DNA from 2 places in the Variovorax sp. R-27 genome. Region 2 is predicted to be linked to the other one. Evidence: riboswitches for the same ligand, from Rfam matches in the RefSeq annotation. Region 2 holds a riboswitch; the other holds the start of a gene.

Region 1 (11,782 bases), 3.3 Mb from region 2:
ATTCCGAAATGAGCGGCTTCGAGGCGCACACGGCGCTGGTGCATGCCGACCCGGCAACGCCGGACCTGGCCGAGCTGATCGCCGAGATGGCGGGGCGCACCGACACGGGTTATCTGTTCGGCGGGCTGTCTTCGGGGCGCGGCAGCGCGCTGCAGTTCGCAGTCGGCGGCAACGGCAACATCCGCGGGCACGGGGCGGCGGGTGGGGTGTTTTCGGGCGGCCTGTCGGGCGTGGTGTTCGGCGAAGGCGTACGGCTGGTGTCGCGCGTCACGCAGGGCTGCCAGCCGCTGCGCTCGGGGGCGGTGCGCGAGCGCGAGATCACCGAGGCCGACGGCAATTTGCTGCTGAAGCTCGACGGCGAGCCGGCGCTCGACGTGCTGCTGGCCGATCTGCAGGTGTCGCTCGAACGGCCGCAGGAGGCCATCGACGCCGTGCGCAACACGCTGGTCGGCCTGGCCGATGCCGGTAGCGACGGCATCCGCCGCACCGGCGACCTGGGCGCCGACGTGCTGGTGCGCCACATCATCGGGCTGGACCCGACGCGGCGCGGCATCGCCATTGCCGATGTGGCCGAGGCCGGCATGCGGCTGACCTTCTGCCGCCGCAACGCACAGGCCGCGCGGGCCGACCTGATGCGCATCTGCGCGGAAATTCGCGAGGAGCTGGAGCCCGAAGAGCAGACGCTCGCCACCGCGCGCGCCGTGGCGGCGGGCGAGGCCGAGGCGGCGCCGCATCCGGCACGGCGCATCGCAGGGGCGGTGTACGTGAGCTGCTCGGGGCGCGGCGGGCCGCATTTCGGCGCACCGGGCGCTGAGTTGCAGATCGTGCGGCACGCGCTGGGCGACGTGCCGCTGGTCGGGTTCTTCGCTGCGGGCGAGATTGCCCGGCATCACCTGTATGGCTATACCGGGGTGCTGACGGTGTTTACCGCCAACGACTGAACGCGATCAGGCCGGCTGCAGCGCGCGCGGCGCGGGCGCAGGCATGCCGGTGAACGCGAAATCTACCTCCGGCGCCAGCCCGCTCACGATCCGCGCGATCGACTTGCCCGAGCCGCAGGCATGCGTCCAGCCGAGCGTGCCGTGGCCCGTGTTGAGGAACAGGTTCGGCAGCCTGGTCTTGCCGATCAGCGGCACGTTGCTCGGCGTGGCGGGGCGCAGGCCGGTCCAGAACTGGGCCTGCGTGGTGTCGCCGGCGCCGGGGAACAGTTCTTCGACGCGGCGCACGATGGCTTCGCAGCGCACGCGGTTCAGGTCGCGGTCGTAGCCGTTGAGCTCGGCCGTGCCGGCGATGCGCAGGCGGTCGCCCGACTCCGAGGTGTAGCGCGAGAACACGAGCTTGAATTCGTCATCCGTCAGCGAGACCTGGTGGGCCTTCGACGCGTTCTTGACGGGCAGCGTCACCGAATAGCCTTTGGCCGGGTAGATCGGCAGGCGAATGCCCAGCGGGGCGGCATACAGCGGGCTCAATGAACCCATTGCCAGCACGAAGGCGTCGCCGCGGATGCGCTGGAAGCGGCCTTCGCTATCGGTGGCTTCGACGTGATCGATGCTGCCGCCGGCTTCGCGCAGCGCGGTCACGGTGTGGCTCATCAGGAACTTGACGCCCGCCGCGGTGGCCAGGCCCACGAGCTCGCGCGCGAAGCGGTTGGCGTCGCCGGACTCGTCCTCGGCCGTGTAGGTGGCGCCGGCCAGCTTCGGGCGGATGTGGGCGAGGGCGGGCTCGATTTTCACGGCTTCGTCGGCCGAGATGACCTGGCGCTCGCAGCCCAGTGCGCGCATCTGCTCGGCGGGCGCGAGGGCGCCGTCGAACTCTTTTTGCGTCGTGTAGAAGTGCAGGATGCCCTGCGTGCGCTGGTCATAGTTCAGGCCGGTGTCGCGGCGCAACTGTTGCAACATCGAACGGCTGTATGTTCCGAGACGCACGATCTGCTCGATGTTGTGGCGGGTGCGCGCCGGCGTGCATTCGCGCAGGAACTGGAGGCCCCAGAGCCACTGGCGCATGTCGGCGCGGACGCGGAAGAGCAGCGGAGCATCTTCCTTGCCCAGCCACTGCAGCACCTTGAGCGGCGCGCTGGGGTTGGCCCAGGGCTCGGCGTGGCTGACGGAAATCTGCCCGCCATTGGCGAAGCTGGTTTCGGCGGCCGGGGTGGCCTGCCGGTCGATCACGGTCACTTCGTGGCCGAGTTGCTGGAGGTAGTAAGCCGAGGTCACGCCGAGCAGGCCGGCGCCAAGAACGATCACGCGCATTTCAAGTACCTTTGAGGTTGCAGCGCTTGAACGACGGGTGTGGTGTGCTATTGAATAAATAGCAAAGCAATCGGACGACCGTAGTCCAAGTTGCCGCTCCCCCTGTCCTCGGTACCTGAGAGATTCACCCGCTGCGCCCGCAGAGGGTTTGCTCCTTCGGTGCATCACGACCACGTTGGGCGGTGTGATGGCTCTCCAGACGGCGTTTCAGTTGGTGCAGTACAGGTCCCTTGTTCGGACCGACCTGAGCGTTTATGGGAGTTTGCGCCTTCGGTAGGGCCACCCGGGTGGCCCGCTCTCCTGCAGTGGGGCGATTGTAGGCGGGGCTTGCGCGGGCGCCAACCTTTGATTTCTCTCCTCTGGCCGAATGGGATAATCGCCTGTTGATTTGCCGCAAGGCGATCGTTCCATATATCAGCAGGGGACTTCATGATCCTGGTTACCGGCGGCGCTGGCTTCATCGGCGCCAATTTCGTACTCGACTGGATCGCCAACGGCGACGAGCCGGTCGTGAACCTCGACAAGCTGACCTACGCAGGCAACCTTGAGACCCTCGCGTCGCTCAAGGGCAACCCGAAACACATCTTCGTGCAGGGCGACATCGGCGACAGCGCCCTCATCGACCGCCTGCTGGCCGAGCACAAGCCGCGCGCCGTGGTCAACTTCGCCGCCGAATCGCATGTGGACCGCTCCATCCATGGCCCCGAAGACTTCGTGCAGACCAACGTGCTGGGCACCTTCCGCCTGCTCGAATCCGTGCGCGGCCACTGGAGCGCGCTGCCAGCCGAGCAGAAGACGGCCTTCCGCTTCCTGCACGTGTCCACCGACGAGGTCTACGGCTCGCTGTCGAAGACCGACCCCGCCTTCACCGAAGAGAACAAGTACGAGCCCAACAGCCCTTACTCGGCCAGCAAGGCCGCCAGCGACCACCTCGTGCGCGCCTGGCACCACACCTACGGCCTGCCGGTGCTGACCACCAACTGCTCGAACAACTACGGCCCCTTCCACTTTCCCGAGAAGCTCATCCCGCTGATGATCGTCAACGCGCTGGCCGGCAAGAGCCTGCCCGTGTACGGCGACGGCATGCAGGTGCGCGACTGGCTCTACGTGAAGGACCACTGCAGCGCCATCCGCCGCGTGCTCGAAGCCGGCAAGCTGGGCGAGACCTACAACGTGGGCGGCTGGAACGAGAAGCCCAACATCGAGATCGTCAACACCGTGTGTGCGCTGCTCGACGAGCTGCGCCCCAGGGCCGACGGCAAGCCGTACAAGGAACAGATCACCTACGTCACCGATCGCCCCGGTCACGACCGCCGTTATGCCATCGATGCGCGCAAGCTCGAGGCCGAGCTCGGCTGGAAGCCCGCCGAGACCTTCGACACCGGCATTCGCAAGACCGTCGAGTGGTATCTGGCCAATGGCGAGTGGGTGCGCAACGTGCAAAGCGGCGCGTATCGCGAGTGGGTCGAGAAGCAATACGACACGACGAAGGCTGCGGCATGAAGTTGCTGCTGCTGGGCAAGGGCGGACAGGTCGGCTGGGAGCTGCAGCGCAGCCTGGCGCCCCTGGGTGAACTGGTCGCGCTCGACTTCGACAGCACCGATTTCAACGCTGACTTCAGCCGGCCGGAGCAACTGGCCGAGACAGTATTGAAGGTTCGCCCCGACGTGATCGTCAATGCGGCGGCGCACACGGCCGTCGACAAGGCCGAGAGCGAACCGGACTTTGCGCGCAAGCTCAACGCCACCTCTCCGGGGATCGTGGCCGAAGCGGCGCAGCAGATCGGCGCGCTGATGGTGCATTACTCCACCGACTATGTCTTCGACGGCAGCGGCACCAGGCCTTGGAAGGAAGACGACGCGACCGGCCCGCTCAGCGTGTACGGCCGCACCAAGCTCGAAGGCGAGCAACTGGTGGCCCAGAACTGCGCCCGTCACCTGGTCTTCCGCACCAGCTGGGTGTACGCGGCGCGCGGCGGCAACTTCGCCAAGACGATGCTGCGGCTGGCGAAGGAGCGCGACAAGCTGACCGTCATCGACGACCAATTCGGCGCGCCCACGGGTGCGGAGCTGCTGGCCGACGTGACGGCGCATGCCATCCGGGCGACGCTGCAGGATCCGGCGAAGGCCGGGCTCTATCACGCGATTGCTGGCGGAGAAACGACATGGCACGGCTATGCGCGCTTCGTGATCGAGCAAGCCAAGGCGGCGGGTGTCGAACTCAAGGCCGGCCCGGAGGCCGTCGAGGCCGTGCCGACCAGTGCCTTCCCGACCCCGGCAAAGCGCCCGCACAACTCGCGCCTGGACACCACCAAGCTGCAGGCCACGTTCGGCCTGCGCCTGCCGCCCTGGCAGGAAGGCGTCGCGCGCATGCTGCGCGAGATTCTTTGAACTTTCACGAGAAAAAGAACATGACCAAGACGACGCAACGCAAAGGCATCATCCTGGCCGGTGGCTCGGGCACCCGCCTGCACCCCGCGACCCTGGCGCTCAGCAAGCAGCTACTGCCGGTGTACGACAAGCCGATGATCTACTACCCGCTCAGCACGCTGATGCTGGGCGGAATGCGCGACATCCTGATCATCAGCACGCCGCAGGACACGCCGCGGTTCCAGCAACTGCTGGGCGATGGGAGCCAGTGGGGGATCAACCTGCAGTACGCGGTGCAGCCCAGTCCTGACGGGCTGGCGCAGGCGTTCATCATCGGGGACAAGTTCGTGGGCAACGATCCCAGCGCGCTCGTGCTGGGGGACAACATCTTCTACGGGCATGACCTTGTGCACCTGCTGTCCGAGGCGGACACGAAGACTTCCGGGGCCACGGTGTTCGCGTACCACGTTCAGGACCCGGAGCGATACGGCGTGGTGGCCTTCGACGCCAAGGGCAAGGCGAGCAGCATCGAAGAGAAGCCGCTGAAGCCCAAGAGCAGCTATGCGGTGACGGGGCTGTACTTCTACGACAACCAGGTTGTCGACATCGCCAAGGCTGTAAAGCCAAGCGCGCGTGGGGAGCTGGAGATCACCGCGGTGAACCAAGCCTACCTGGATCGCGATCAGCTGAATGTGCAAATCATGCAGCGCGGCTATGCATGGCTGGACACGGGCACGCACGACAGCCTGCTGGAAGCGGGGCAGTTCATTGCGACGCTGGAGCATCGTCAGGGGTTGAAGATTGCCTGCCCGGAAGAGATCGCGTGGCGCAATGGATTCATTGATAGTGCCCAGCTCGAGAAGCTCGCCGCGCCGCTTGAGAAGAGCGGGTATGGCAAATACCTGAGGCACCTGTTGACGGACAAGGTGCGTTCGTGAGCGGTCATGAGTTGCTGACCAAGGAGTCAACTCACACAATCACGGTCATCATTCCCACCTTCAATCGGCGGGTGCAGCTGCAGAAGGCAATTGAAAGCGTCCTGCAGGAACGCCGTGTGCCGGTGCTGGTGCACGTGTTCGACAACGCCTCGACGGACGAAACCGAGGCGTACGTGTGTTCTCTCATGGCGCAGGACCCTCGCGTACGCTACCTGAGGCGGCCCGAGAATATCGGCTCCACCGGCAACTACCAGGACGCGCTGGCGCATGTTTCGACGGCCTATTTCGTACCCTTGGCGGACGATGACTGGCTGCTGCCCGACTTTTTGCACGACGCGTATCAGATCCTCGAGGCACGTGCCGAGGTAGGTGCCGCAGTGTTCGTGACCGAGGTGCGAGATGCCGAGGGCGTCCTGCACGGCACGTATCCCTCGCCGCTCGACCAGTTTCGCTTCGGCCTGCTGCAACCGCGCGAGCACCTCACGGAGTGGCTGCTCCACGGCCACTATGTATGGACTTCCATACTTTGGCGCCAGGAGACCCTGGCGTGCCTGGGAGCGCCTTACCTGTGCACGGGCCTGCCAAGCGACGTCGACTTCCAGGCCCAGATCTTTTGCGAGTATCCGGTCTACCTGCGCAATCAGCCCGGCGCCGTTTTCTTCGCGCATGCCGATCAGGCCAGCCGAGGGTTTAATGTCTCGCACATCACTTCGTGGCATTCGGTGTTCGCACGGCTGGATCGCGAGATCGCGCGCAAGGGCCTCTTTTCGCCTGAAGAGTATCTGTCGCTTCGCGCGATCGCCGAAAAGCGTTACAAGGGAGCCTGGAGCGCGCCGGCCGGCGTCAGCCTGCCGGACCGGGAAAAAGTCATTGCAGCCCAGGTCGCCGGGTTTCGCCTCGGTGACTGGAAGACGGCGTTTTCGTTGATCGAGGGCGTCAAGGTGCAGCCACGAAGTGTGGGACGCGAAGTGTTCAGGCTTCCGCTCGTCGGTCGCATGGCGACCGCGTCAGTGGCCGGCACCGCCGCCGACGCCGATGAGTTGCTGGACCACGTCGTCGGGTGGATGAAGCAGGCGAGCGAAGCCATCGCGCAACTGGAACAGGATGCTGATCGATTGGAACAGGCGAAGGACGAGCAGCGCGTTCAACTGTCGGCGGAAATCGATCGGCTCGAGTGGCAGCGCAACGAAGTGGCACTCGAGTTGTCGATCTGCAGGCGCAGCGAGGCGGATGCGCTGGCACGTGCCGACACATCGGAGCTCCAACTCCTGGAATTGGCGCAAAAGGTGCAGCGATGGCGCAGCCATCCCTTGGTAAAAATGGCGACGAAGCTTGGCCTTCGTCGATTCTTTCGATGAACAGCGTTGTTTGCGGGGCCTGTAGCGCATGAAAGCAGTCATTCTGGCGGGCGGCTTGGGGACGCGCATTTCCGAAGAGACGCATCTCAAGCCGAAGCCCATGATCGAGATCGGTGCCAAGCCCATGCTGTGGCACATCATGAAGCTGTACTCGGCCTACGGCATCCACGACTTCATCATCTGCTGCGGCTACAAGGGCTACGTCATCAAGGAGTACTTCGCCAACTACTTCCTGCACATGTCCGACGTGACCTTCGACATGCGCAGCAACGAAATGCACGTTCACCAGCGCAAGGCCGAACCCTGGAAGGTCACGCTCGTCGACACCGGCGACGAGACGATGACGGGTGGACGTCTGAAGCGTGTCGGCCAATACCTCAAGGACGACGATGCCTTCTGCTTTACCTATGGCGACGGCGTGGCCGATCTGCGAATCGACAAGCTGATCGACTTTCATCGCGCCCACGGGCGCCTGGCCACGGTCACGGCGGTGCAGCCCGCCGGGCGCTACGGCGCGATCGAACGCGATGGCGATGTCGTGCGGGGGTTCATCGAGAAGCCGCGCGGCGACGGCGGCTGGATCAACGGCGGGTTCTTCGTCCTGTCGCCCCGATGCCTTGACTACATCGAAGATGACCAGTCCAGTTGGGAAGGGCAGCCGCTGGCCCGCATCTCCGGGGAGGGCCAGCTGATGGCCTTCGAACACGCCGGCTTCTGGCAGCCGATGGACACGCTGCGCGACAAGAACCACCTGGAGCAGCTCTGGTCCACCCATTCGGCGCCGTGGAAGGTGTGGCCGTGACCCCCTCGTTCTGGCAGGGCCGCCGCGTGTTGGTAACCGGGCATACCGGCTTCAAGGGAAGTTGGCTGGCGATGTGGCTGCATGCGCTCGGTGCCGAAGTCCACGGCTTCTCGCTGCCGCCGCCGACGCCGACCAACCTGTTCACGCAGGCACGCGTCGCCGATCTGCTGCGGGGCCATGCGATTGCGGACGTGCGCGACGGCCAAGCGCTCAAGCAAGCCGTTCGCGAGGCGATGCCGGAGATCGTTTTTCATCTGGCCGCGCAGCCCCTGGTTCGGTACTCCTACCAGGAACCGGTCGAGACCTATGCCACCAACGTGATGGGCGTCGTCAACCTGCTGGAGGCTGTCCGCGCCTGCGAGGGCGTGCGCGCGGTCGTGAATGTCACGACCGACAAGTGCTACGACAACCGCGAGTGGCTGTGGGGCTACCGGGAAAGCGAAGCGCTTGGCGGGGCCGACCCCTATTCGAGCAGCAAGGCGTGCGCCGAGCTGGTGACGGCTGCCTACCGGACTTCTTTCCTCGCGCAGGCCGGCGTGGCGGTCGCCACGGCACGGGCCGGCAATGTGATCGGCGGCGGCGACTGGGCCGACGATCGACTCGTTCCCGATTTCTTCCGCGCTCTCCAGGCACAACGTGCGCTCGATGTGCGTTATGCCGGTGCCACCCGACCCTGGCAACATGTGCTGGAGCCGCTCTCGGGTTATCTGATGCTGGCCGAGCGCCTCGTCCAGGGCGACGCGCTGGCGGCCTCTGCCTGGAACTTCGGCCCCGCCGACGAGGACGCCATCCCCGTGCGTCAGCTCTTGGACCGCCTGGTCGGCAAGGTGCCAGGCACGCAGTGGCGAGAAACGCATGCCAAGACCGTGCACGAGGCCGGCTACCTCAAGCTCGACAGCAGCAGGGCACGCAGCGAACTGGGATGGCAGCCCCGCTGGAGGCTCGACGAGGCGCTTGACAGGATCGTCGAATGGGATCGTGCCTGGCGTGCGGGTGAAGATATGCAGGCGGTCAGCCTGGGGCAGATCGCGGCGCACGAACGCGGGGCAGCGCATGCCGAGGTTTGACGTCACCGCCACCCGCCTCGACGGGCTCAAGCTGATACAGCGGCACAAGCTGGAAGACTCGCGCGGGTTTTTCAGCCGCTTCTTCTGTGCCGAGGAACTGGCCTGCGCGGGGTTTTCGCAGCCGGTGGTCCAGATGAATCACACCTTGACGCACCGGCGCGGATCTGTGCGCGGGCTGCACTTCCAGTACCCGCCGCATGCCGAAGACAAGCTGGTCAGTTGCCTGCGCGGCAAGGTCTTCGACGTTGCGGTCGATCTGCGCAGGGATTCGCCGACCTTTCTGGCCTGGCACGCCGAAGAATTGAGCGCCGAGAACGCGCGCAGCCTGTTCATCCCCAAGGGATTCGCACATGGCTTCCAGACACTCGCCGACGACACCGAATTGCTGTATTTGCATACCACTCCCTACGTGCAAGGCGCCGAAGGCGGGCTGAACCCCGCAGACCCCGCGCTTGCCATCGCCTGGCCGCTCGCGTTCGCAGACCTGTCCGCACGCGATGCCGCGCACCCTTTCATCCCTTCCGACTTCCGCGGTGTCTGACATGAAGTGCCGCCATTGCCACGCAGAACTGTCGCTGCAACTCATGGACCTGGGCTCATCCCCGCCTTCGAATGCCTACCTGGGCGCCGCGCAACTCGCAGCACCCGAAAAGTGGTATCCGTTGCGCGTGCTTGCCTGTTCCCAATGCTGGCTCGTCCAGACCGAGGACTACGCGCACTACGCGGAGCTCTTCTCCAGTGACTACGCCTACTTCAGTTCGTATTCGACGAGTTGGCTCGCGCACAGCAAGCGCTACGTCGATGAGGTCGTGCAGCGGTTTGTACTGTCACCAGCATCGCACGTGGTCGAGGTGGCTGCCAACGACGGCTACCTGCTCCAGTATGTGCAGCAGGCCGGTATCCCCTGCACAGGCATCGAACCGACGGCCAGCACTGCACGCGCTGCGCGCGAGAAGGGCCTGAGCGTGGTGGAGGCGTTCTTCGGCGTGGCATTGGCCCGGCAACTTGTTGCCGAGGGTAAGGCCGCGGACCTAACCGCTGCCAACAATGTGCTGGCCCACGTGCCGGACATCAACGACTTTGTGGCCGGCTTTGCTGAGCTGCTGAAGCCGCATGGCGTGGCCACCTTCGAGTTTCCGCACCTGATGCGGCTGGTGGCCGACTGTCAGTTCGACACCATCTATCACGAGCATTTTTCCTATCTGTCCCTGAGCGCGGTGCATCGACTGTTCGAGGCCAATGGCTTGTGCGTCTTCGACGTCGAGGAACTCGCCACGCATGGCGGCAGCCTGCGGGTCTTCGCGCAACGTCGCGACACGGGCGAGCGTGCGGTCGAGGCAACCGTGGCGCGCCTGCTGGCCGTCGAATTGAATGCCGGACTGACGACCCCGGCCTACTACGAAGGCTTCCAGTCGCGGGCCGACGACGTGCGCGACGGCCTCGTCACCTTCCTGATCGAGGCCCGCAGGGCCGGCAAGCGCGTTGGCGCCTATGGCGCCGCGGCCAAGGGCAACACCTTGCTCAACTACGCCGGCATTCGGTCCGGCCTGCTGCCCTGGGTCGTCGACAGGAATCCCGCCAAGCAGGGCCAGTACATGCCCGGCAGCCGCATTCCGATCGTGGACGAGGCGCGCCTTCAGCGCGAAAAGCCCGACTACGTGCTGATCCTTCCCTGGAACCTCAAGGCGGAAGTGATGAGCCAGCTGGCCTACATCCGCGAGTGGGGTGGGCAATTCGTCTGCGCCGTGCCCGGCCTGGAAGTCCTATGAAGATCGCAGTCACCGGTGCCAGCGGTTTCATCGGCCGGCACGTGGTTCACCGGTTGTCCTTGCTGCCCGGCGTCCACGTCGTCGCCGTGTCGAGGCGCGGCGCGGGCGCCTGGCTGCCGGAGGGCGTCGCGCATGTGGCGGTCGACATGAGCGCGGCTTCCGAAGGCGCCTTCGAATGGCTGGGGCGGCCCGATGCACTCATTCATCTGGCGTGGAGCGGCTTGCCGAACTACCAATCGCGGCATCATTTCGACACGCACCTGGGCGAGCAGTACCGGTTTCTCGAACAGCTCGTGAAGGCCGGGCTGTCAACGCTGGTGTGTGCCGGCACCTGCTTCGAATACGGCATGCAATCCGGCGAGCTCGACGAATCGCTTCCGACGGATCCTTGCAACCCCTACGGCTTCGCGAAGGATGCATTGCGTCGGGAGCTCGAGTTCCTGGCCGCGGACAGCCAGGTTCGCCTGACGTGGGCGCGGCTGTTCTACATGTACGGCGAAGGGCAGGCGCCGGGCGCGTTGTACACCCAGTTCATGGCGGCCGCCGGGCGTGGCGATGCCGAGTTCCGGATGTCCGGCGGCGAGCAGTTGCGCGATTTCCTGCCCGTGGCCGAAGTGGCGCAGCACCTCGTGGCCCTGGCCCTCGGCCACGCGGCGCACGGGATCGTCAATATCTGCTCGGGCCGGCCCACCTCGGTGCGCTCGCTCGTCGAGGGCTGGCGCGATTCCCTTGGCTCGCCGATCGAGCTCGCCCTGGGACACTTTCCCTATCCGAGTTACGAGCCGATGGCGTTCTGGGGCAGCAATGCCAAACTGATTCGACTGACGCGCGAGGTGGCCGATGCATCGTGAACTCTTGCGCATCGATGACTGCTAGCCTCTGCCGATAACGCGATTGACTCGTTGGCGCCGGGCGCGCTTGTGTTCGTGATGAACTTCAGTATTTCGAAGAGGTCGTGGTGCAGTTTCACGGCAAATTTCGACTCATAAAGGTGGACTAAAAAATGACGTTTGACAATGAAGTAGCCGCGCGCGTTGCGGCCAACGGAACCAATCCGGCCTTGCAGGCGGATGCGAAGACACTGATGGAATCTTCGTTTCGTGCGGGCTATTCCTACAACTTCTCCTGGATGGGACGCCCCATCATCCAGTATCCGCAGGACATCGTGGCAATGCAGGAGCTCATCTGGCGTGTGCAGCCTGACCTGATCATCGAGACGGGCATCGCGCA
Region 2 (11,782 bases):
CTTCATCGCCGAGCTGAGCAGGCCCGGCAATCGATGGATGACGCTGGCACAAGGCGAGGGCTTCGCGCATGCGCAAGCCGTGATCGCCGACCTGCACGCGGGCAGGGTCGATCCGCGGCAGGCGCATGTGGTGCGGCTCGCGGGCTGAGCGTGTGAACTTCCGCGCGGCGGGCGCGTCACAGGGCGTTACGACGACGAGGCTGGTGCACAGCCCGAATTGGTGCACCATAGCCGTTCGCTTCCCCGACATTCCCGCACAAGGAAACCCACCTCATGCCCGAGCCCGACAGCGACACGCGCGACGCCCCTGAGTTCAGACCCCGCCGCGAAATGCCCATAGGCGCCATCGTCGCCTTCGTGCTGGTGCTGTTCGGGACTGCCTACCTTGGCTGGCGCTGGTATCAGCAGCAGATGCTGGCAGAACCCGTGCCAGTGGCCGTGGCGCCCAATGACGCGCCCGCACCACCGCCACCACCGGCGCCGCCCTCGGCAGCGTCCGCCGAGCCGCAGAACCCCATGGATGCACTGGCCCCGCCCGATGCGGCATTGCCCAAGCTGCCTGATTCCGATGCGCGCGTGACGAAGGCGCTGATCGAACTGTTCGGCGGCAAGAACGTTGCAGCGTACATGCACCCCGACGGCATCGTGCGCCGCTTCGTCACCACCGTCGACAACCTCGCGCGCGAACAGGCTCCGCCCAGCGCATGGCCGGTGCTGCCCACGGGCCAGCGCTTCATCACCGACGGACAGCAGGGGCAGGTACAGACGATTGCCGCGAACAACGCCGCGCGCTACAACGCCATCGTGCTGCTGGCCGAGTCGGTCGACCCGGCCAAGGCGGCGGCCGTGTACGCAAAGCTCTATCCGCTGTTCCAGCAGGCGTACGAAGAGCTGGGCTATCCGGGCCGCTACTTCAACGACCGGCTCATTGCCGTGATCGACCATCTGCTGCAGGCGCCCGAGCCCAAGGGGCCGGTGGAGGTGCGGCTGGTCGAGGTGAAGGGTGACGTGCCCTCGACCCGGCCGTGGGTGCGCTATGAATACGCCGACCCCAAGCTGGAGTCGCTGTCTTCCGGCCAGAAGATCATGGTGCGCATGGGACCGGAGAACGAGCGCAAGGTGAAGACCAGCCTGCGCGGCCTGCGCCAGCAGATCGCCACGGGCGACGTGGCGAAGAAGAAGCAACCCTGACGCCGCACGGCGCCCGATCTACACGGGCGCCCGTGAGCATTCCTCCGGCGCGCTGTGTAGGCGCGGACCGATTGCGTGCCGCACGGATGTCGCTGAGGCTTTGTTCTCAAGATCAAAACCTCGAGGACACCCGTATGAACCTGATGAGCGTCGACCTCTACCAGAGTGCAACCGATTCGGAGAAATTCCTCGCGCTTCCAGCGGGCACCGATCCTGCCGAACTCATGGGTCCGATGACCTTCGACCAGGACTATGCGCAGGTCAAGCGATACCAGGAGGCATTCCAGTTCGATCCGTCCGAAGCCTATGCGGGCGTCAATGCCGCCAAGATCGCTGCAGACATCCTGACCGTGAAGTGGGCGACCTATCGTCGTGAATCCCCGCCATAGAAGGGCCGCTGGGTTGCCGCCCGCCTTCTCGGGTTTCGTCAGGCCTCTTCGGTTTCCTTGTAGTCGCCCACGGGCACGCAGCTGCAGAACAGGTTGCGGTCGCCGTACACGTTGTCGACGCGGCCGATGGGCGGCCAGTACTTCGCGTTCTTGAGTTCGGCCAGCGGAAACGCGCCGAGTTCGCGCGAGTACGGGTGGCTCCACTCGGTGCCGAGCAGGCTCGCAGCCGTGTGCGGCGCGTGCTTGAGCGGGTTGTCTTCCTTCGGCCACACGCCTTCTTCGATGCGGCGGATTTCGCCGCGGATGGCGATCATCGCGTCGATGAAGCGGTCGAGTTCGGCCAGCGGCTCGCTCTCGGTCGGCTCGACCATCAGCGTGCCGGGCACGGGGAAGCTCAGCGTAGGCGCGTGAAAGCCGTAGTCGATCAGGCGCTTGGCCACGTCTTCGGCGGTGACGCCGCTGGTGTCCTTCAGCGGGCGCAGGTCGAGGATGCACTCGTGCGCGACGTGCCCGTTGGGGCTCGCGTACAGCGTGGGGTAGTGGTCCTTCAGGCGCGCGCTGATGTAGTTGGCGCTGAGGATGGCCGTTTCGGTCGCAGCCTGCAGGCCCTTGGCGCCCATCATGCGGCAGTACATCCAGCTGATCGGCAGCACGGCCGCATTGCCCAGCGGTGCGGCCGACACGGCGCCCACGCCATTCGACGGCATGCCTGCGGTCACGTGGCCAGGCAGGTACGGCACGAGGTCTTCGACCACGCACACCGGGCCCACGCCGGGGCCGCCGCCGCCGTGCGGAATGCAGAAGGTCTTGTGCAGGTTCAGGTGGCTCACGTCGCCGCCGAACTCGCCCGGCGCGGCCACGCCGACCAGCGCGTTCATGTTGGCGCCGTCGACATACACGCGGCCGCCGTGTTCATGCACCAGCTCGCACAGTTCCTTCACGCGGGTTTCGAACACGCCGTGCGTGCTGGGGTAGGTGATCATCACTGCGGCCAGCTTGTCGCTGTGCTTTTCGCAGGCGCGCTTCAGGTCGTCCATGTCGACGTTGCCCTGCGCGTCGCAGGCCGTCACCACCACCTGCAGGCCCACCATCTGCGCGCTCGCGGGGTTGGTGCCGTGTGCGGAAGACGGAATCAGGCAGATGTTGCGGTGGCCCTGGCCCTTGGCTTCATGGAACGAGCGGATGGCCAGCAGGCCTGCGTACTCGCCTTGCGAGCCGGCGTTGGGCTGCAGGCTGATGCCCGCGTAGCCGGTGGCTTCGCACAGCCAGGCGCGCAGCTGGGCGTCGAGCTGGGCATAGCCCTGCTGTTGCTCGGCGGGCGCGAAGGGGTGGATGTTGGCGAACTCGGGCCAGGTGATGGGGATCATCTCGCTCGTTGCGTTGAGCTTCATCGTGCAACTGCCCAGCGGAATCATGCTGCGGTCGAGCGCCAGGTCTTTGTCCGACAGGCTGCGGATGTAGCGCAGCATCGCGGTTTCGCTCTTGTGGGTGTTGAACACCGGGTGCGTGAGAAAGGCGCTGCTGCGGCGCAGGTCTTCGGGGATCAGCGGCGTGGTGCTGCCCGACAGGTCATCGAAGCGCGGCGCCTGCGTGCCGGCGGGCGCGAACAGGCTCCACAGGGTTTCGACGTCGGCGCGCGTGCTGGTCTCGTCGAGCGAGATGCCCAGGTGCTGTTGCAGGCGCTGGCGCAGGTTGACGCCGGCCGCCTGCGCGCGCTCGATGATTGCCGGCGTGTCTTCGCCGGTGCGGATGGTCAGTGAGTCGAAAGCGGTGGTGTTGACCGGCTCGCGGCCCATCTGCGTGAGGCCCTTGGCGAGGATTGCCGTGAGCGCTGCCACTCGCTGCGCAATGCGCGTGAGGCCATCGGGCCCGTGGTAAACGGCGTACATGCTGGCCACCACGGCCGGCAGCACTTGCGCGGTGCAGATGTTCGACGTTGCCTTCTCGCGGCGGATGTGCTGCTCGCGCGTCTGCAGTGCGAGGCGGTATGCGGGCTGGCCGTGCGTGTCGACGCTCACGCCGACCAGGCGGCCCGGCAGCGAGCGCTTGAATTCGTCGCGGCAGGCCAGGTAGGCGGCGTGCGGGCCGCCGTTGCACAGCGGCATGCCGAAGCGCTGCGTGGTGCCGCAGACGATGTCGGCATCGAATTCGCCGGGTGCGACGAGCAGCGTGAGTGCCAGCAGGTCGGCCGCGACGATGAGGGCGGCGTCGCACTGATGCGCGTGGCCTGCGAGTGGTCGCAGGTCGTGCACGTGACCGGTGGTGGCGGGGTACTGTGCGAGCGCGGCGAAGAACTCGCCGCTCACCATCAGGTGGGGCAGCGTTTCCGACACGGTGCTCACCTTCACTTCGATGCCCAGCGGCGCGGCGCGCGTCCTGATGACTTCGATGGTCTGCGGATGGCAGTCGCCCGACACCAGGAACACGTTGCTCTTGCTCTTCACGCTGCGTTTGGCGAGCGTCATGGCTTCGGCCGCGGCCGTGGCCTCGTCGAGCATCGAGGCGTTGGCGATGGCCATGCCCGTGAGGTCGCACACCATGGTCTGGAAGTTGAGCAGGGCTTCCATGCGGCCCTGCGAGATTTCGGCCTGGTAGGGCGTGTAGGCGGTGTACCAGGCGGGGTTCTCGAGCACGTTGCGCAAGATGACGCCCGGCGTGTGCGTGCCGTAGTAGCCCTGGCCGATGAAGTTCTTGAACACCTTGTTCTTCGACGCCATCACCTTCAGCTCGGCCAGCGCATCGGCTTCGGTTGCCGGTGCGGGCAGGCGCATCGGCTTTGCGCGGCGGATGGCCGCGGGCACGATGCCGTCGATGAGCTCCGCGCGCGTTTCCGAGCCGATCACCGGCAGCATGCGCGCCTCGTCCGCCGCATCGATGCCGATGTGGCGGGCGAGGAATTCTTCGGCGTTCTCTAGTTCTTGCAAAGAGGGAAGGGCGGGCGTCGGCATGGCGGTGAGGGCTCGGGGAGAAGAAGGAAGGTGGCTGAAGAACTCAGCGGATCAGGACTCGGCGGCGAACTTGTCGTAGGAGGCCGCGTCCAGCAGGGCGTCGAGCTGTGCGGGTTCGCTCAGCTTGACCTTGAAGAACCAGCCGGCGGCCAGCGGGTCGCTGTTGGCGAGCGACGGATCGGCGCGCAGGGCCTCGTTCACTTCGGTGATCTCGCCCGACACGGGCATGAACACGTCGGCTGCGGCCTTGACCGATTCGACGACGCCGGCAACTTCGCCTTGCGCAAAGGTCTTGCCGACTTCGGGCAGGTCGACGAACACCACGTCGCCCAGCGCGTCCTGCGCATGCACGGTGATGCCGACGGTGGCTGCGTCGCCTTCGGCCGACACCCATTCGTGGTCCTTGGTGTACTTGATGCTCATGGAAAAACTCCTCGTGGAAAAAATGAATCGGGGTGCAGAGCCTAGCCTGTAGACCAGGCTCAGCCGCGGTAGTAGCGGGTGGGCACGAAAGGCATCGTCGAGACTTCCATCGGCACCGGCTTGCCGCGCACGATGGCCTGCACGCGCGTGCCCGGCTCGGCGAAGGCGGTGGCCACGTAGCCCATGGCGATGCAGCGGTCGGCCGTCGGGCCGAGCAGGCCGCTGGTGACGATGCCGATGTCATGGCCTTCGAAAGATTGCAGCACCGTGCCGTCGCGCACCGGAATGCGTTCGAGGGCGACGAGGCCCACGCGCTTGCGCTTCAGCGTGTCGTGGTCGGTGTGGCCGGCAGCGCCTGCGGCAGCGACGGCAAGCTGCGCGAGGATCTTTGTCGCGCCCGGAAAGCCGCCTTCGCGCGCGCCGCCCGTGCGGCGCACCTTCTGCATCGCCCAGTTGAGCGAGGCCTCGACCGGCGTGGTGGTGGTGTCGATGTCGTTGCCGTAGAGGCACAGGCCGGCTTCGAGCCGCAGCGAATTGCGCGCGCCCAGGCCGATGGGCTTGACATCGGGCTGGGCCAGCAGCAGGCGGGCCAGCGCCTCGGCATCCTTCGCGGCCACCGAGATCTCGAAGCCGTCTTCGCCGGTGTAGCCGCTGCGGGTGACGAAGGCGGCAATGCCGCCGATCTGCACCGCACCGCCCGTCATGAACACGAAGCGCTCGATGCCGGGCGACAGCCGCGCCAGCGCGGCCGCGGCCTGCGGGCCCTGCAGCGCGAGCAGGGCGTGGTCGGGCAGGGGTTGCACTTGGCAGCGGCTGCCGATCTTCTGCTGGATGTGGGCGATGTCGGCCACCTTGCAGGCGCCGTTGACGATCACGAAGATCGAGCCGTTGCCCTCGTTGAAGAACATCAGGTCGTCGAGGATGCCGCCTTCGTCGTTCAGCAGCAGGCCGTAGCGCTGCTTGCCGGCGGGCAGGTCGATCACGTCGACGGGCATCAGGGTTTCGAAAGCCGCCGCCGCATCGGGCCCGACGAGGCGCAACTGGCCCATATGGGAGATGTCGAACAGGCCGGCCGCGTCGCGCGTGTGCTTGTGCTCGGCCATCAGGCCGGCGGGGTACTGCACCGGCATCGAATAGCCGGCAAAGGGCACCATGCGGGCACCGAGCTCCACGTGGAGGTCGTGCAGCGGCGTCTTGAGAAGTTCGGTAGCGGGGGCGGAAGAAGCAGCCACGGGGCACTCCAAAGGGGCAGACGAAATCCATGACGCAAGCCATGGGCCACCCCTGCTGTCCGCTTTACCTGAGAGATTCGCCCCACGATCGGGGTTTGCTCCTTCGGTGGGCCGATGGGCAGTTTTCACTGCAACGGCCTCTCTCCAGCAAGGAAACGCCGGTGTTCACCGGCGCCTTGTCAGTCCTTTTGCCTGAGCGTTCGGGAAACCCCTGCGCCTTCGGCGGCCCCGGCACGCGGGGCTCTCTCCTGACCCTGGCGAGTGTAGTGGATCGCGCGGGGCCGGGGTTTGGCGTCAGTGGATGATTTCGGCCGGCGGCAGCAGCTTGTCGATGCGCTCGCGCAGCGATTCGGCCCGCTCCACCCCGGCGGTTTTCTCGATCTCGGTGAGCATCAGCGCGGCGATGGTCAGCATCGCCTCGCGGTCGCGGGCCTCGCGCAGGGCGTCGCGCATCTGCAGCGCGAACTTCGGGTCGCGCCGCACGAACATGCGCTCGCAGATGTCGAACAGGAACATGCGCGTGGTGGCCAGCGAGCGCTTGCCGTCGAAGGTGTCGGCCGAGGTGGTGGCGACCTGGATCGGCTCGGCGGCGGCGATAGGCGCGGGCCGGGCGGGGGCTGCTACCGGTGCGGGCGCCGGTGCCGCAGCAGCAGCCTGCGGGGCCTGCAGGTAACCCCGCTGCACCAGCGCCTGGATCGCCTGTTCGGCTTCGACCCGGTTGGAGAACAGCGGACTGAAGTCGGTCAGCGAGCGCCGGCCATCGGCCATCAGCAGCAGGGCCCGCTCACGCTGGCTGAGCGTGCGCTGTCCGCCCTGGAGTTCGTCGCGCGCCTTGTCGGTCTTGGTGGGAAACATGGCAGCCACAGCTTTCGGGAATCGAGGGCTGCAGCATCGTTGCAAGTGGTGACATCTTCATGAACCGTTTGCTTTACAGGGGCAATCGCGGCTGGCCTTCAGCCCGCGCTTTCCTTGCGTATGAGCCACTGGTTGCCCACGCGCTGCAATTCCAGCGTCTTGCGGCTCTTCTCGCGCAGCTTGTCGGCGCTGTAGGTCTGTTGAAAGCTCGCGCTGGCCGCCTGCCCCTGGACGCTGATGACCAGGCTGTCGATGCTCACGCTGATGGTCGTCTTGTCGGTAATGCGCGCGCGGCGGTCCGCCTCCCAGGCCTTGCGGTCCTGGCCTCGGGGCGGCGTGAAGTCGGGTGCATAGGCGGCCAGGTAGCGCACCACGTCCCGGGCTGACCAGGCCGCGGCCCAGGCGCGCACGGCGGCTTCGACTTCGCGGATGCTGGAGGCGGGATCGGCCGTCGCTGCTGCCGATACGGGGGCTGGTACCGCGGCGGGCGTTGCGGACGGGGCGCTGAAGGCAGCCGGAGCCAGCAAGGCGCCGCCCAGCAGGCAGCTCAGGAATCGATTCATGGCGCAGTCCCCTCCTTGTCGGTTGTCGGCCCTCGGCCCGTCGCCCGATTCTGGCAGTGAACATCCGCCGATTCACCGGGCCGATCAGGCCCCGGAGTCCAATCCGTTACTTGAACCCGAGCACGTGCGGCAGCCACGTACTCAGCGCGGGCACGAAGGTCAGGATGACCAGCACAGCCCCATGCGCCCAAAGGAACGGCACCAGTTCCTTCACCAGCGCCGACATCGGCACCTTCGACACGTTGCAGGTCACGAACAGCAGCCCGCCCACCGGCGGCGTGATCATGCCCAGCGTGAGGTTGAAGATCACGATCATCGCGAAGTGCACCGGGTCCACACCCAGCTTGATGGCCACCGGCGCGAGGATCGGCGCCAGCACCATCACGCCCGGCAGCGGCTCGATGAAGATGCCGAACAGCAGCAGGAACACGTTGACGATGATCAGGAACATCCACGGCGAGAGGTTCATGCTGATGAGCCATTCGGCCATCTGCTGCGGAATGCCCTCGATGGTCAGCACCCACGCGAACGAGGCCGACAGTCCGATGATGATCAGCACCGAAGCCGACAGCAACGCCGAGCGCGAGAGGATGTCGGGCAGCATCTTCCACTCGAGCGTGCGGTAGACGAACTTGCCGCACACCAGCGCATAGAACACCGCCACCACCGAGGCCTCGGTCGGCGTGAACCAGCCGGCGCGCATGCCGCCCAGGATCACCACCGGCAGCAGGATCGCGGGAATCGCCTTCCAGGTCGTGACCAGGATCTCGCGCAGCGGCGGCGTTTGCCCGTCGCCCTTGTAGTTGCGCTTTTTCGAGACGTAGAAGTTCACGACGCACATCGCCACCGCGATCAGGATGCCCGGCATGATGCCGGCCGCGAACAGCGTGCCGACCGATACGCTTTCGTCCTGCAGCGCGTAGATGATCATGATGATCGAGGGCGGGATGATCGGCCCCACGATGGCGGTCGAGGCCGTGAGCGCCGCCGCGTACGAGCGGTCGTAGCCGGCCTTGTCCATCATCTTGATGAGCATCGACCCCGGCCCCGCCGCGTCGGCCAGCGCCGAGCCCGAGATGCCCGAAAAGAAGGTCAGCGACACCACGTTGGTGTAGCCCAGCCCGCCGCGCCGGTGGCCCACGAACTGGCCCGCGAAGCGCAGCAGCACCTCGGTGAGCGAGCCGCCGCTCATGAGTTCGGCCGCAAGAATGAAGAAGGGCACGGCCATCAGCGGAAAGCTGTCGATGCCGGTGAAGGTTTCCTTCAGCAGCACCATCAGCGGGTAGTTCTCCGCAAGGATCAGCGTGGTAACGGTGGAAAGGCCCAGCGCAAAGGCCACCGGCACGCCGATGGCCAGGAAAATGCAGGCGGAAACGATCAGAACAATGCTTGCGTCCATGGTCGTTCTCCCTACAGCGACGCCGAGGCGTTGGCGTCGAAGTGCGCGTCGGACGCGAACTCCCTGCGCAGCACGTAGCCACGCACCACCAGCAGCCAGTGCACGATCAACAAGATGCCGCCGAACAGCATCGCGCTGTAGATGTAGGCGAACGGAATCTGAGTCACGGCAGTGAGCTGGAACATCGTGCGTTCCATGTACAGCCAGCCGTACCAGACCATGAAGCCGAAGAATGCGAAGAGCAGCCCGGCGACGACGATGCGCACCGCGACGGCCGCGCTGCGGGGCAAGGCGTCCTGCAGGTTCTCGACCGCGATGTGCCCGCCGTAGCGCAGCACCGGCCCGGCGCCCAGGAATGTGAGCCAGATCATCATGTGGCGCGACACCTCCTCGGCCCATTCGAGCGACTGGCTCGTGGTGTAGCGCAGCACGACGTTGGTGAAGATGATGACCGACATGGCGGCCAGCAGAAGAATCAGCGCCCAGCGGTTGGCGGCGAGAAAGTAGCGCTCGAAGGCTTGCACTTTGTGTTGTTCTCTGTTCTGTCTGAAAAACGAAGCGCCCGGCGCACGCATGCGTGCCGGGCGCGTTGCCGGAGGGTCGGCCGTTGCGGCTCAGGGCTTACTTGACGTCCGTGATCTTCTTGATGTTGTCCGCGCCGAATTCCTTGGCGTAGCTCACGTAGGCGGGCTTCAGCGCCTCGCGGAAGGCGGCGCCGTCGACGGTGCGCGTGACCTTCATGCCGTCTTTCTCGAGCTGGGCAATGCCGTTGTTCTCGTCGTCGTTGACCTTCTTGCGCTGGGCAATGGCGGCCTTCTTCGCGGCTTCGGTGAACACCTTCTTGTCGGCGTCAGACAGCTTGTTCCACACCTTCGGCGACAGCAGAAGCAGCGCCGGCGAGTACACGTGGCCTGTGAGCGAGAGGTGCTTTTGCACCTGCGAGAACTTCGACGACAGGATCACCGGAATCGGGTTCTCCTGCCCGTCGACCGTGCCTTGCTGCAGCGCGCCGAACAGTTCGGGGAAAGCCATGGGCGTGGGCAGGATGCCGAAGGTGCGGTAGCCGTCCATGTGCACCTTGTTTTCCATGGTGCGCATCTTCAGGCCGGCCGCGTCGCTGGGCTTGACGATGTCGCGCTTGCTGTTCGTCATGTGGCGAAAGCCGTTCTCCGTCCAGGCCAGCGCGATGATGCCCTTGCTCGGGAACTTGGTCAGGATGTCCTGGCCGATGGGGCCGTCCATGACTTTGCGCGCATGGTCGTAGTCGCGGAACAGGAACGGAATGTCGACGATCTTGACCTCGGGCACGAAGTTGCCCACCGGGCCGGTCGAGGTGTTGACCAGGTCCTGCGTACCGAGCTGGATGGCCTCGATCTGCTCGCGCTCGCCGCCGAGTGCCGAGTTGGCGAAGTGCTGGCACTTGTAGCGGCCTTGGGTGCCTTTCTCGATTTCTTCGCAGAACACCGTGGAGCCCACGCCGTAGTGCGACTCCTTGGAGGTCGCGTAGCCGATCTTCAGAACGGTCGGTTGCTGCGCGAAGGCGGAAGTGCCCAGGGCAAGCGAAAGGCAGGCGGCGGCGATGTGGCCGAGTTTCATGATGTCTCCGGGGTTGGGGTCAGGTGCGCGTCAGGCGCAACGGACTATGCAACACCCGGGAGCTTTACCGCGTCGGGATTTTCACGGACGTACTCGCGAATGACGGCCTCGAAGTTTTCGTCGGACGTGAGCCCGAGCGCCCTCGCGCGCACGGTATCGATGTGGCCCGGCCAGGTCTTCACGATGCGCTGGATCGTCGGGTCGGGTGTGCGGTCCAGCAGGGCGGTGGCGGCCTTGCCGGCCACGCGCTCCAGCGCCGCGGCCATTTCGCCGACCGTGGTGGCGAGAGAGGGCAGGTTGAGCGCAGTGCGCGGGCCCCACTGCGCATCGCTGGCCTCGGCGGCGCGGATGATGCCTTCGATGGTGCGCGCCGGTGACGCAATGGCGACAGGCGTTGCGTCGGGCACGGGGCAGGCGGCGGGCAACCCGGCCAGCGGCTCGCGGATCATGCCGCTGAAGAAGCCCGAGGCCGCGCCGTTGGGCTTGCCCGGGCGCACGCTCACCGTCATGAGCCGCACGCTGCGCCCGCGCACGAAACCCTTGCGCGTGAAATCGGCCACCAGCTGTTCACCAATGAATTTCTGGATGCCGTAGCTGGTCTGCGGCGTGGGCAGCGTGTGGTCTTCGATCACCTTCGGCAGCGGCTGCTCGGGCGAATCGCCGAACACTGCGAGCGAACTGGCGAACACCAGCACGGGTTTCGTGCCGAGCGTGCGTACTTTTTCGAGCAAGGCATGCGTGGCCGCGAAGTTGCTGCGCATGCCGAGGTCGAAGTCGGCTTCGCATTCACCGCTCACCGCGGCGGCCAGGTGGAAGATGGCATCGGCTTCGCGCCAGACGGTGGCATCTGCGTCAGCGGCGAGCTGTGCGTTCAGGTCGCCCGTCACGGTGGTGATGCGCGCATCGGCCGCGAGGTCGGCGGGAGCGCCCGCGCGGTCGACCAGCGTGATGCGTTCGATGGGCCGGGCCGGTGCGCCGGCCAGCGAAAGCTTGCCTTGCTTCAACAGCGTGCGTGCGAGGCGCGCGCCCAGAAAACCGGCGCCGCCGGTGATGACGATCTGCATGGGTTTTGTCTCCTGTGAGCCGCAAGAATAAGCGAGGCTCACCAGAGCTTGGCGCAGGCGCCGCTCAACACCACGTCGGCGCTGGGGGCCGCGGGCGAGGCGCTGCGCTCGCGCGTCACGAC

Evidence for each region. Region 2 has a riboswitch for glycine ahead of gcvT (glycine cleavage system aminomethyltransferase GcvT). Riboswitches for the same ligand answer to the same signal wherever they lie in the genome.
Region 1: linked by a shared signal. The riboswitch ahead of ACN9MV_RS04195 (D-amino acid dehydrogenase) and the one ahead of gcvT (glycine cleavage system aminomethyltransferase GcvT) in region 2 are both predicted to bind glycine.

What each region holds. Positions count from the first base shown of each region.
Region 1 is NZ_CP183984.1:945,029-956,810, forward strand. It holds gene ACN9MV_RS04190 (FIST signal transduction protein) at 1-941, shown strand, start outside; gene ACN9MV_RS04195 (D-amino acid dehydrogenase) at 948-2,249, opposite strand; glycine riboswitch at 2,342-2,458, opposite strand; glycine riboswitch at 2,462-2,562, opposite strand; gene rfbB (dTDP-glucose 4,6-dehydratase) at 2,679-3,752, shown strand; gene rfbD (dTDP-4-dehydrorhamnose reductase) at 3,749-4,639, shown strand; gene rfbA (glucose-1-phosphate thymidylyltransferase RfbA) at 4,660-5,556, shown strand; gene ACN9MV_RS04215 (glycosyltransferase) at 5,553-6,914, shown strand; gene rfbF (glucose-1-phosphate cytidylyltransferase) at 6,943-7,716, shown strand; gene rfbG (CDP-glucose 4,6-dehydratase) at 7,713-8,783, shown strand; gene rfbC (dTDP-4-dehydrorhamnose 3,5-epimerase) at 8,770-9,324, shown strand; gene ACN9MV_RS04235 (methyltransferase domain-containing protein) at 9,326-10,552, shown strand; gene ACN9MV_RS04240 (NAD-dependent epimerase/dehydratase family protein) at 10,549-11,403, shown strand; gene ACN9MV_RS04245 (cephalosporin hydroxylase family protein) at 11,556-11,782, shown strand, end outside.
Region 2 is NZ_CP183984.1:4,236,548-4,248,329, reverse strand. It holds gene ACN9MV_RS19940 (DUF2855 family protein) at 1-148, shown strand, start outside; gene ACN9MV_RS19935 (DUF3014 domain-containing protein) at 274-1,191, shown strand; gene ACN9MV_RS19930 (hypothetical protein) at 1,326-1,580, shown strand; gene gcvP (aminomethyl-transferring glycine dehydrogenase) at 1,619-4,528, opposite strand; gene gcvH (glycine cleavage system protein GcvH) at 4,580-4,951, opposite strand; gene gcvT (glycine cleavage system aminomethyltransferase GcvT) at 5,011-6,183, opposite strand; glycine riboswitch at 6,229-6,341, opposite strand; glycine riboswitch at 6,354-6,444, opposite strand; gene ACN9MV_RS19910 (hypothetical protein) at 6,478-7,038, opposite strand; gene ACN9MV_RS19905 (L,D-transpeptidase Cds6 family protein) at 7,137-7,601, opposite strand; gene ACN9MV_RS19900 (TRAP transporter large permease) at 7,708-9,000, opposite strand; gene ACN9MV_RS19895 (TRAP transporter small permease) at 9,012-9,524, opposite strand; gene ACN9MV_RS19890 (TRAP transporter substrate-binding protein) at 9,622-10,596, opposite strand; gene denD (D-erythronate dehydrogenase) at 10,641-11,660, opposite strand; gene ACN9MV_RS19880 (anti-sigma factor) at 11,699-11,782, opposite strand, start outside.